2 regions of the Nonomuraea sp. NPDC049269 genome follow, and region 2 is predicted to be linked to the other one. Evidence: riboswitches for the same ligand, from Rfam matches in the RefSeq annotation. Region 2 holds a riboswitch; the other holds the start of a gene.
The links. Region 2 has a riboswitch for cyclic di-AMP ahead of ACGFNP_RS06570 (CHAP domain-containing protein). Riboswitches for the same ligand answer to the same signal wherever they lie in the genome.
Positions count from the first base shown of each region.

Region 1: linked by a shared signal. The riboswitch ahead of ACGFNP_RS42220 (hypothetical protein) and the one ahead of ACGFNP_RS06570 (CHAP domain-containing protein) in region 2 are both predicted to bind cyclic di-AMP.

Region 1 is NZ_JBICSO010000008.1:575,349-579,634, forward strand. It holds gene ACGFNP_RS42210 (MDR family MFS transporter) at 1-854, shown strand, start outside; gene ACGFNP_RS42215 (DUF5302 domain-containing protein) at 902-1,102, shown strand; cyclic di-AMP (ydaO/yuaA leader) riboswitch at 1,268-1,408, shown strand; gene ACGFNP_RS42220 (hypothetical protein) at 1,597-2,301, shown strand; gene ACGFNP_RS42225 (alpha/beta hydrolase) at 2,351-3,196, shown strand; gene ACGFNP_RS42230 (hypothetical protein) at 3,264-3,635, opposite strand; gene ACGFNP_RS42235 (roadblock/LC7 domain-containing protein) at 3,654-4,037, opposite strand; gene ACGFNP_RS42240 (hypothetical protein) at 4,067-4,286, opposite strand, start outside.
Region 2 is NZ_JBICSO010000001.1:1,439,319-1,443,604, reverse strand. It holds gene ACGFNP_RS06590 (RNA polymerase sigma factor) at 1-102, opposite strand, end outside; gene ACGFNP_RS06585 (YciI family protein) at 145-585, opposite strand; gene ACGFNP_RS06580 (hypothetical protein) at 722-1,627, shown strand; gene ACGFNP_RS06575 (hypothetical protein) at 1,732-1,896, opposite strand; gene ACGFNP_RS06570 (CHAP domain-containing protein) at 2,155-2,835, opposite strand; cyclic di-AMP (ydaO/yuaA leader) riboswitch at 2,848-2,984, opposite strand; gene ACGFNP_RS06565 (Gfo/Idh/MocA family protein) at 3,103-4,056, opposite strand; gene ACGFNP_RS06560 (aldo/keto reductase) at 4,076-4,286, opposite strand, start outside.

The DNA of each region.
Region 1 (4,286 bases), on a different contig from region 2:
ACTACCTGGGCATCGGGGTGTTCACGGTGGCCATCAGCGCGCTGCTCATCGGCCTGACCGAGAAGGGGCTCGACGCCCACACCTGGACCAGCGTGCCGGTGGTCGGGCCGATCGTGCTGGCTCTGGCGTTGCTGGTGGTGTTCGTGGTGGTGGAGAGGCGGGCCGAGGCGCCCATCATGCCGTTGCACCTGTTCCGTAACCGTACGTACACGCTGGTCAACGTGACGTCGTTCTTCACCGCCTTCTGCATGTTCGCCGGAGTGGTGTTCCTGCCGCGTTACTTCCAGGAGGCGCTCGGCGCCACCGCGACCGAGTCGGGGCTGCGGATCTACCCGCTGACCCTGGCCATGGTGGTGGGCAGCGTCGTCATGGGCGCGCTGATGAGCCGCACGCGCGTCTACAAGCCGTGGCTGGTGGCGGCGCCGTTCCTGCTGGCGGTGGGCGCGCTGCTGTGCTCTGGTCTGACGCTGGACACGCCGCCCTGGGTGCTCGTCGGGTGGATGGCGCTGATCGGCCTCGGCATGGGCCCGATGCTCTCCGGCCTGACGGTGGCCGTGCAGTCCTCGGTGCCGCCCCAGTACATCGGCACGGCCTCGGCCAACCTGACCTTCTTCCGCCAGATCGGCGGCTCGGTCGCGCTGGCGCTCGCCGGCACCGCGTACACTTCCGAGATCACCACAGAGGCGCCGCTGCACGGGCTGGCCGCCGCGCACGCCTCGGCCGCGGCCCTGGTCATTCCCTCGCTGGGCGTCGCGGGCGCCCTCATAGCGCTGGTCGCCCTGATCGCCATGCCCGGCGCGCGCATCGACCGGCAAGCTTCACAGCCCAAGGTCGAGGCTGGTTTCGCGTCCTGAGCGACGCCATGGGAAGCTGTCCTTGTCCCCAACACCAGGAGGTCCTCATGGCGGAAACACCGGAGCCGGAAGTCGACGAAACTCCCGAGGACGAGATGAAGCGCAAGTTCCGCGAGGCGCTGGAGCGCAAGCGCGGACAGCACGCCGACTCGAGCGCGGGTGGCAGGGGCAACGACCCTTCCAAGATTCACGGCGCTCACGGGCCCGCCGCCAGTAAGCGTTCTTTCAGGCGGAAGAGCGGCGGCTGACAAGGGCTTTTCGAGGGGTACGGCATGCCGTACCCCTCTTTTTTCTTGACCTCCTAGGTAGATCTTCGCCCGATTCATGGGCTTATGTTTGCCTTTGTCCGATTATCTCCATATAGTCCATGACAGTTACCAGCCGGTGACCAGGCGCTTCAGCAGAGAGGCGCCGACCGGCAGGCGCCGAATCCCGCTCAGGCGAGAACCGGGGAACCACCGTTCCTTAGGGGTGAATCCGACCACAGTCGGTCGGTAGGGCATCTCCACGCCCGAACCCGTCAGCTAACCCGGTAGGCGAGATGGAGAGGACACCTACCGCATGCGTTACCTTCCTGCCGTGCCGCCCGTCCGCGTGTTGTCATCCGCCCACGACTGACCGGCACCTTCCCCCAAGCTCTTCCCGCGCTCCGCGTAGCGACCGTTAGGCACTCCGCCCGGCTACGCCTTTCTGCTGCGAGCGCTCTCTCCCCCTGTACCCGTATAAAGGACTTTGCTGCTCCATGTCTGTTCGCTCTGCCATGCTCACTGCCGCCCTCGTCGGCGCTCTGTCCATCGGAGCCGCCACCGCCGCACACGCCGACTCCGGCACTGACAAGAAGGTCCTGCTCAAGGGTTCGACCACGGCGTCCTACTTCTGGGACGACTCCTCCGGTCGCGCCGGGGACACCGGACTGCCGGCCAGCGGCAAGCCCATGCAGAAGCGTCTCGCCGCCAGCCCGAGCTGGCCGCTCATGACAGAGGGCTACGTTGTCTACAAGGGCAAGAAGATGCCCTTCTTCGTCGGTGACCGCGGCCCGGGCGTGCCGTCCTCCAGCGGTGTCATGCTCGACCTCGACGCCAAGACCTTCGCCGACCTGACCGGCGGCCGCTTCAACTCCAGCACGCTGGGTGTGGACGGCAACGGCGGCAAGGGCCACATCAAGGTCGACTACATCATCACCAAGTGGGGCAACGGCCCGGGCAAGAAGAACTACCCGGTCGCCTTCTCCACCGGTGCCTACGCCCGCGTGGACCACAACCCCGCCAAGCCCCCGAAGATCGTCACGGCTCAGAAGACGACCCCCAAGCAGGCTCCGGGCGCCAACGTGCCCGCGGTGCCGGTGGCCGACAAGAGCGTCGCTCTCGACGGCGCCGTGGTGGGGGCCGGGCTGGCGATCGTCGGCGGCGGCGTGATGGTCGGTCGTAAGCTCCTCCTCCAGCGCTGACGGCCTGTCGGTCTTTGCTTCGCGGGAAACAGAATGTCATTCTGATCCCGTGACCAAGCATGCAGTCGCCAACGGCATCCAGATCGCCTACGAGACCTTCGGCTCGTCCGACGGACGTCCCCTGCTCCTCATCATGGGGCTCGGCGCCCAGCTCATCCACTGGGACGACGAGCTCTGCGAGCTCCTGGCGGAGCAGGGCCATCACGTCGTCAGGTTCGACAACCGTGACGCCGGACTCTCCACGCACCTGCACGACGAGGGCGTTCCCGCATTGGGGACGTCCTCGTCGTATTTGCTGGACGACATGGCCGACGACGCCGCCGGGCTGATGGACGCCCTCGGCTGGACCGCCGCCCATGTGGTGGGCGCCTCGATGGGCGGGATGATCGCCCAGACGCTCGCCATCCGGCACCCCGAACGCGTGCTGACCCTCACCTCGATCATGTCGACTCCCGGCCCGGACGTGGCCCCGCCCACGCCGGAGGCCAGCGCGGTGCTGCTCGCACCGCCCGCGGCCGATCGGGCGGGCGTCCTCGCCCAGGCCCTGGCGACTTGGTCCGTGATCGGCTCGCCCGGCTTCGACCTGGACCGGGAGCGCATCGTCCGGATGTCCGGCCAGGCGTACGACCGGAGCTTCGACCCGCCGGGCACGACCCGCCAACTGGCCGCGATCCTGGCTTCCGGCGACCGTACGGAACAGCTCGGCACAGTGGGCGTGCCCACCCTGGTCATCCACGGCGAGGCCGACCGGCTCGTCCCGGTCGCCGGTGGCCTGGCCACGGCGGCGGCGATCCCGGGCGCCAGGCTGCTGACGTTCCCCGGCATGGGCCACGATCTGCCCAAACCGCTCTGGCCGGAGATCGTCGACGCCATCACCAAGCTCACCACCGGCTGACCTGCCGGAGAGCGCTGGAGGACGGTGGCTCGCGTTCGCCGCGCCCGTACGCGAGCCACCGGGTCTGTCAGACCTCCAGCTTCTCCTCGATGCCGCGTAGCTGGTGCCTGGCCATCGCCAGGTTGGCCCGCCCCCGGTCCATGGCGAGATAGAGGAACAGCCCCTTGCCGCCGCGTCCGGTGATCGGCCGGATGATGTGGTACTGGCCGCTGAGCGTGATCAGGATGTCCTCGATGGATTCCTTGAGCCCCAGCGAGTCCATCGTGCGCAGCTTGGCCTTGACCACTTCCGTGTTACCCGCCGCGGCGACCTGGAGATCCAGGTCCTTCGAACCGCCGAGCGCGCCCAGCGCCATGCCGCTGCCGTGGTCGACGATCGCCGCTCCGATCGAGCCGTCGATCGTCATCATCTCCTTGAGAGAGACGTCCATGCTGGCCATGCCTTCCTCCGTTCAAGGTCAGTGAATCCGTGCTGCGATGGCGGCCACGCTGGCCGCCGTCTTGCGGCCCTCCAGCCGGAGGAGCCCGAGATTGGTGCCGGGCTCAGCCAGGACTGTGAGGACGATGGTGGGGCCCGCCGCGTAGAAGGCGGCGAAGCCGGCGGTGCCGGAGATGAGCGTCTCCTCCAGTACGCCCTGGCACGTCATGATCGTCATTCGCCTGCTCAGCGCGAGCAACGCCGCCGACAACGCGGCGGTCTGCTCGCTGTTGCCGTTGGCTCTGCCGCCGTTGTCGCAGGCGATGGTCATGCCGTCGACCGTGCAGGCGACGCTCCCGCTGATGTCCGGGGTGCGCTCGCGCAGGAGAACCATCTCCCTCAGCACCTCTTCACACAGCTTCACCGGTGGCCTCCTTTGCGGGCGGAGGAACCTCATGACAGCTCCTCCAGTGCCTTCTTCAGGCGCATCAGCAGGGCCAGGTCCGTGGGGTCCGCCGAGATCGGCGGGCCGAGCGGCAGCCCCCGGGCATCGGAATCGTGTGGTGGCCGCTGATCCGCCGAGCCACGCACCCGCCGCGGCAGCGCGCCCCGCCGATCCACGACGGCCTGCGCCGCGCCGTCTTCGGGGGCTTCTGTCGCGTCGTCTGGGGCG
Region 2 (4,286 bases):
GGCCAGACCGAGGTCGCGCACCAGCCCGGTGAGGCCGGCGATCAGCCGCGCCGCTTCCATCCGCCAGACCGTCTCGATCGCCCGGTGTGTATCGGAAGCCATCACCTGGTCATAAGACCAGCCGACCCAAGATCACGCAAGCTGCTAGTCTTCGGCGGATCGCAGCAGCCGCTCCCGCAACAGCGCCTCGCGCTCGGCCGCCTCGGGGCTCATCGAGTCGTCCGGCAGGTCGGACGCGTCGAACACCTGCCAGACGTCCAGCCCGATCCCCTCATGCCCACCGGGCACAGGCACCCGCAGCGCCCATGCGATGGCCTCGTCCCGGGACTTGACCTGGATCAGCCAGAACCCGGCGATCAGCTCCTTGGCCTCGGCGAACGGCCCGTCGAGCACGGTCGCCTTGCCATCCTTGGTATAGGCGATCTGCGCCCCGTGGGAGCTGGGATACAGTCCTTCGGCCGCCAGCAGCACCCCCGCCTTGGCCAGGCTCTCGTTGTAGGCGCCCATCGCGTCGACGAGCTCCTGGCTGGGCAGTTCCCCGGCCTCGGTCGCCTCGTTGGCCTTCCCTACGATCATGAACTTCATCTGGATTGTGGCGCGGAGACCTGGTCCTTCAGGACCAGGAGAAGCGCCACCCCTCCTTTCGAAAACAGTATGGAAAGTCTCGGTCGCGTTCGGTAATGTGTGCGGTGGGTGAGGGCGCTGTGACAGGAGGTGCGCGATGGCGATCCGCCGCTCCGCCACCAAACGGCACGGCCTGCCCACCGTCGTGCAACTGCGGCTCACGCCCACCCCGGCCCAAGCTGAGGCGCTGGCCGCGGCGGTGCTGCTGTGCAACCAGGCGGCCACCATTGTCTCCCGGCTGGCCTGGCAGCACCGTGTCTTCGCCGTGCTGGAGTTGCATCGGCTGGCCTATTACGAGGTGCGGGCGCAGGTGGCCGGGCTGGGTGCGCAGGCGGCGGTGCGGGCGATCGCCCGGGTCGCCGGCGTCTACGCCAACCGGCGCGCCACCAAGAAACGCGCCCACATCTTCCGCCCGCACGGCGCCGTCCCCTACGACGCCCGGCTGCTCAGCTGGAACCGTGACGCCCGCACGGTGTCGCTGTGGACGCCCACCGGCCGCGTCACCATCTCCTACACCGGCCGGCCAGACGACCTCAAAGCCGTAGACGCGCTGCCGCTCGGTGAGGCCGACCTGATCTGTCGGCGCGGCGTGTGGCTGCTGCAGGTCGCCCTCACCTTGCCTAAGCCGGCGGTGCGGGAGCCGGTCGGTGGCTTCGTCGGGGTGGATCAGGGCGTGGCGAACCTGGCGGTCACCTCCGATCGGGTGGTGCTGCCCGGTCCGGCGCTGGCTGGGCCGATCGGCGGCAACGGCCACGTCCGCGCGCTGCGGGAACGGCGGCACCGGCAACGCCGACGGCTGCAGAAGAAGGGCACGTCGGCGGCGCGTCGGGTGCTGCGCCGCCTGTCTGGGGCGAGATCCTTCGCAACGGCACCGACGGCGCCGTCCTGCTCGGCTCCCCTGAAGGCGGCGGACACAGCGTCGACCCCGGGACGGACCTCCTCATCGACATCCAGGTTCTCTACCCAGACGAAAGCCCCGCCTGCGAACGCCTCATCGGCCTGAACGCCCAGCAACTGGGCTGACCCGGCGAGCGGGCAACCCACGCAGAACTCCCCGCGAAGCCGTGGCCTCGCGGGGGGATCGGCCGGGTGGGGGCCGGTCTTGCGTCAGATATGCTCGGCGGGGTTCGCCGGGAGGTAGAAGTTCCAGCTGCCGTGCCCCTCGTGGGCGCCACCCGCGGGGCAGTGCCCGTTGTCGGGGCGACCGTTCCACCAAAGGGTGTAGCACTTGTTGCAGAACCGCCAGTTGTCCTGCTGGGTCGTCGGTGACATGTCCCCTCCTGCGGTATCGAGAACCGGCGCGTTGTCCGGCCATCGCCAGTGTTGGAGGTGACGGGCGGACCCGTACATCCCCAAACTTGGGGGGTTACGGCCGGATAATGCGGTGTTCGGTGGAACGTGATGGCCTTTCGGCTGTTCCGAAACAGCACGCCCGGGAAGACGCCGACGAGCGCTCGCCCAAAGGACGCGCGCTCGTCGACAGGAAAGCTTGTGGGGGAGAGTCGGGCCGGAGGGCTCGGGGAGTAGCCGTCAGCCGGTGTAGTTCGGGTATCCGTAGCCGACCACCTGGGACTTCGGCCGGACGCGCTGGGCGACCGTGCCGTTGCCGGTGTTGCCCTCGATCGTGGAGATCGTACCGTTGCCGTTGTCCTTGACGACGAATCCGACATGCTGGATGTCGTCCAGGCTCTTGCTGCCGCTCCACGAGAAGAACACCACGGCGCCCGGCTTCGGGGCCTGGCCCCAGCGGTGGTTCTTGGCGAACCAGCGGGCGTGCTCGACGGTGTAGGCGTCCCAGCCGACCATGCTGCGCGCGCCGGTGTGCGCGCCGACCCAGGAGACGAACATCGAGCACCAGGCGGCGTTCAGGTACTCCTGCCTGCTGCCGCCGTCACGCTTGACGGTCTCCAGGGCGCGCGGCGTGTTCATGTACCACTTCTGGAACTTGGTGCCGCCGCCGGCGGCGTCCTCGGTGGTGCCGACCTGGGCCTTGGCCAGGGCCAGGACCTGCGCGGCCGAGATCTTGGCCTTGGCCTGGACCTTGACCTCCGGGTGGTCCGCGGGCGCGGCGGCGTGCTGCTGAGTGCCGGAACTGATGGTCTCCGCGTGGGCGGTGGACTGCCCGCCGATGGCGGCGGCCGCGACGGCCACACCGAGGGCGGCCTGGGCGAAGGTCAGTTTGGGGGCACGGGTAAGACGACTCATGGCCATCGAGGGGGTTTCTCCTTGCTTCCATGCCGCTTACCGGGTTAGCTGACGGGTTCGGACGTGGAAGCTGCCCTACGGCACTGACGTGCCGATTCACCCCAAAGGACATGGGTCCCCGGTTCCGCACGAGGCGGATTCAGCGGTCACAGGACGATCCTGTGATACTTGCGCGATGGTCAGGCAAAGAACCGGACAAACAGGTACGTATGCCTTAGATGTCGTACAAGGTAATACATGGGGCAAGAGGATTACAAATAGCAAAACTCCTGGTCAGGAGAGTTGCCCTCGTGCATCTGTCAGAAGCCCCATCATGGCAAGGCTTTCGTCAAGTGGCATGATCGCGGATTCTTTACTTCCCGCGGCCACGGCGGCCCGCACCTCGCGGACTTCGCCGGCGTATCCGTTGTCCGCCGGATCGAGCACGAGCTCCTCCGTCTCCATCGACGGCCCGCTCAGCACGACCCGCTCCGGCGCCCAGAACGGGGCCTTGATGTCCGCGCGCATGCCGGTCCCCACCACGTAGGCGTCGTTCGCGTACGGGCCCAGCAGCGAGCACTCCACCAGAGCCCGCCGGCCGCCCGAATAGACCAGCACCCCGCCCGCCTCCGCGTCCACCCCCGAGGGCGCCAGCGAGCCCGTGACGTGCGCCCGCTCCGGCATCCCGAGCAGGAGCTGCGCCAGCCCGAACGAGTAGACGCCCAGGTCGAGCAGTGCCCCGCCGCCCAGCTCCGGCGCCCACAGCCGGTGCGCGGGGTCGTACGGCAACGTGAAGCCGAACGACGCCTGGACCGAGCGGATCTCCTCGAACCGGGGATCGGCGGCCACCCGCTGAATCAGCGGGTTGAACCGCATCCACATGGCCTCCATCAGGAAGACCCCGGCCTCGCGCGCGAGGCGTACCATCCGCTCCGCGTCGGCGACGGACGCGGCGAGCGGCTTCTCGCACAGCACCGCCTTGCCCGCCGCGATCGCCGCCTCGACCACCTCCAGGTGCTGGGCGTGCGGGGTCGCCACGTAGACCGCGTCGACGGCGGGGTCGGCGCACAACTGCTCGTACGAGCCGTACGCCGACTCGGCGCCCAGTTCCGAGGCCAGTGCCCGCGCGCGGCCGAGGTCACGGGAGCCGACGGCGGCCACCCGCATCCCCGGCTCAGCCGCGATGACCGTGCCGACCCGCTTGGCGATGACACCCGTGGCCGCGATACCCCATGCGAAATTCTTCATGGGGGGAGATCGTAGGGAATCAGCCCATCCAGTGGAAAGTGTCCGGATCGGGGCCGATGCGGCCATCCGTCGTGTTCATGGCGCCGATCGCCGCCATGTCCTCGGCGTCGAGGACGAAGTCGAACACCTCGAAGTTCTCCTTGATCCGGGCCGGTGTGACCGACTTGGGGATCACCACGTTGCCGAGCTGGATGTGCCAGCGCAGCACGATCTGCGCGGGCGTCCTGCCG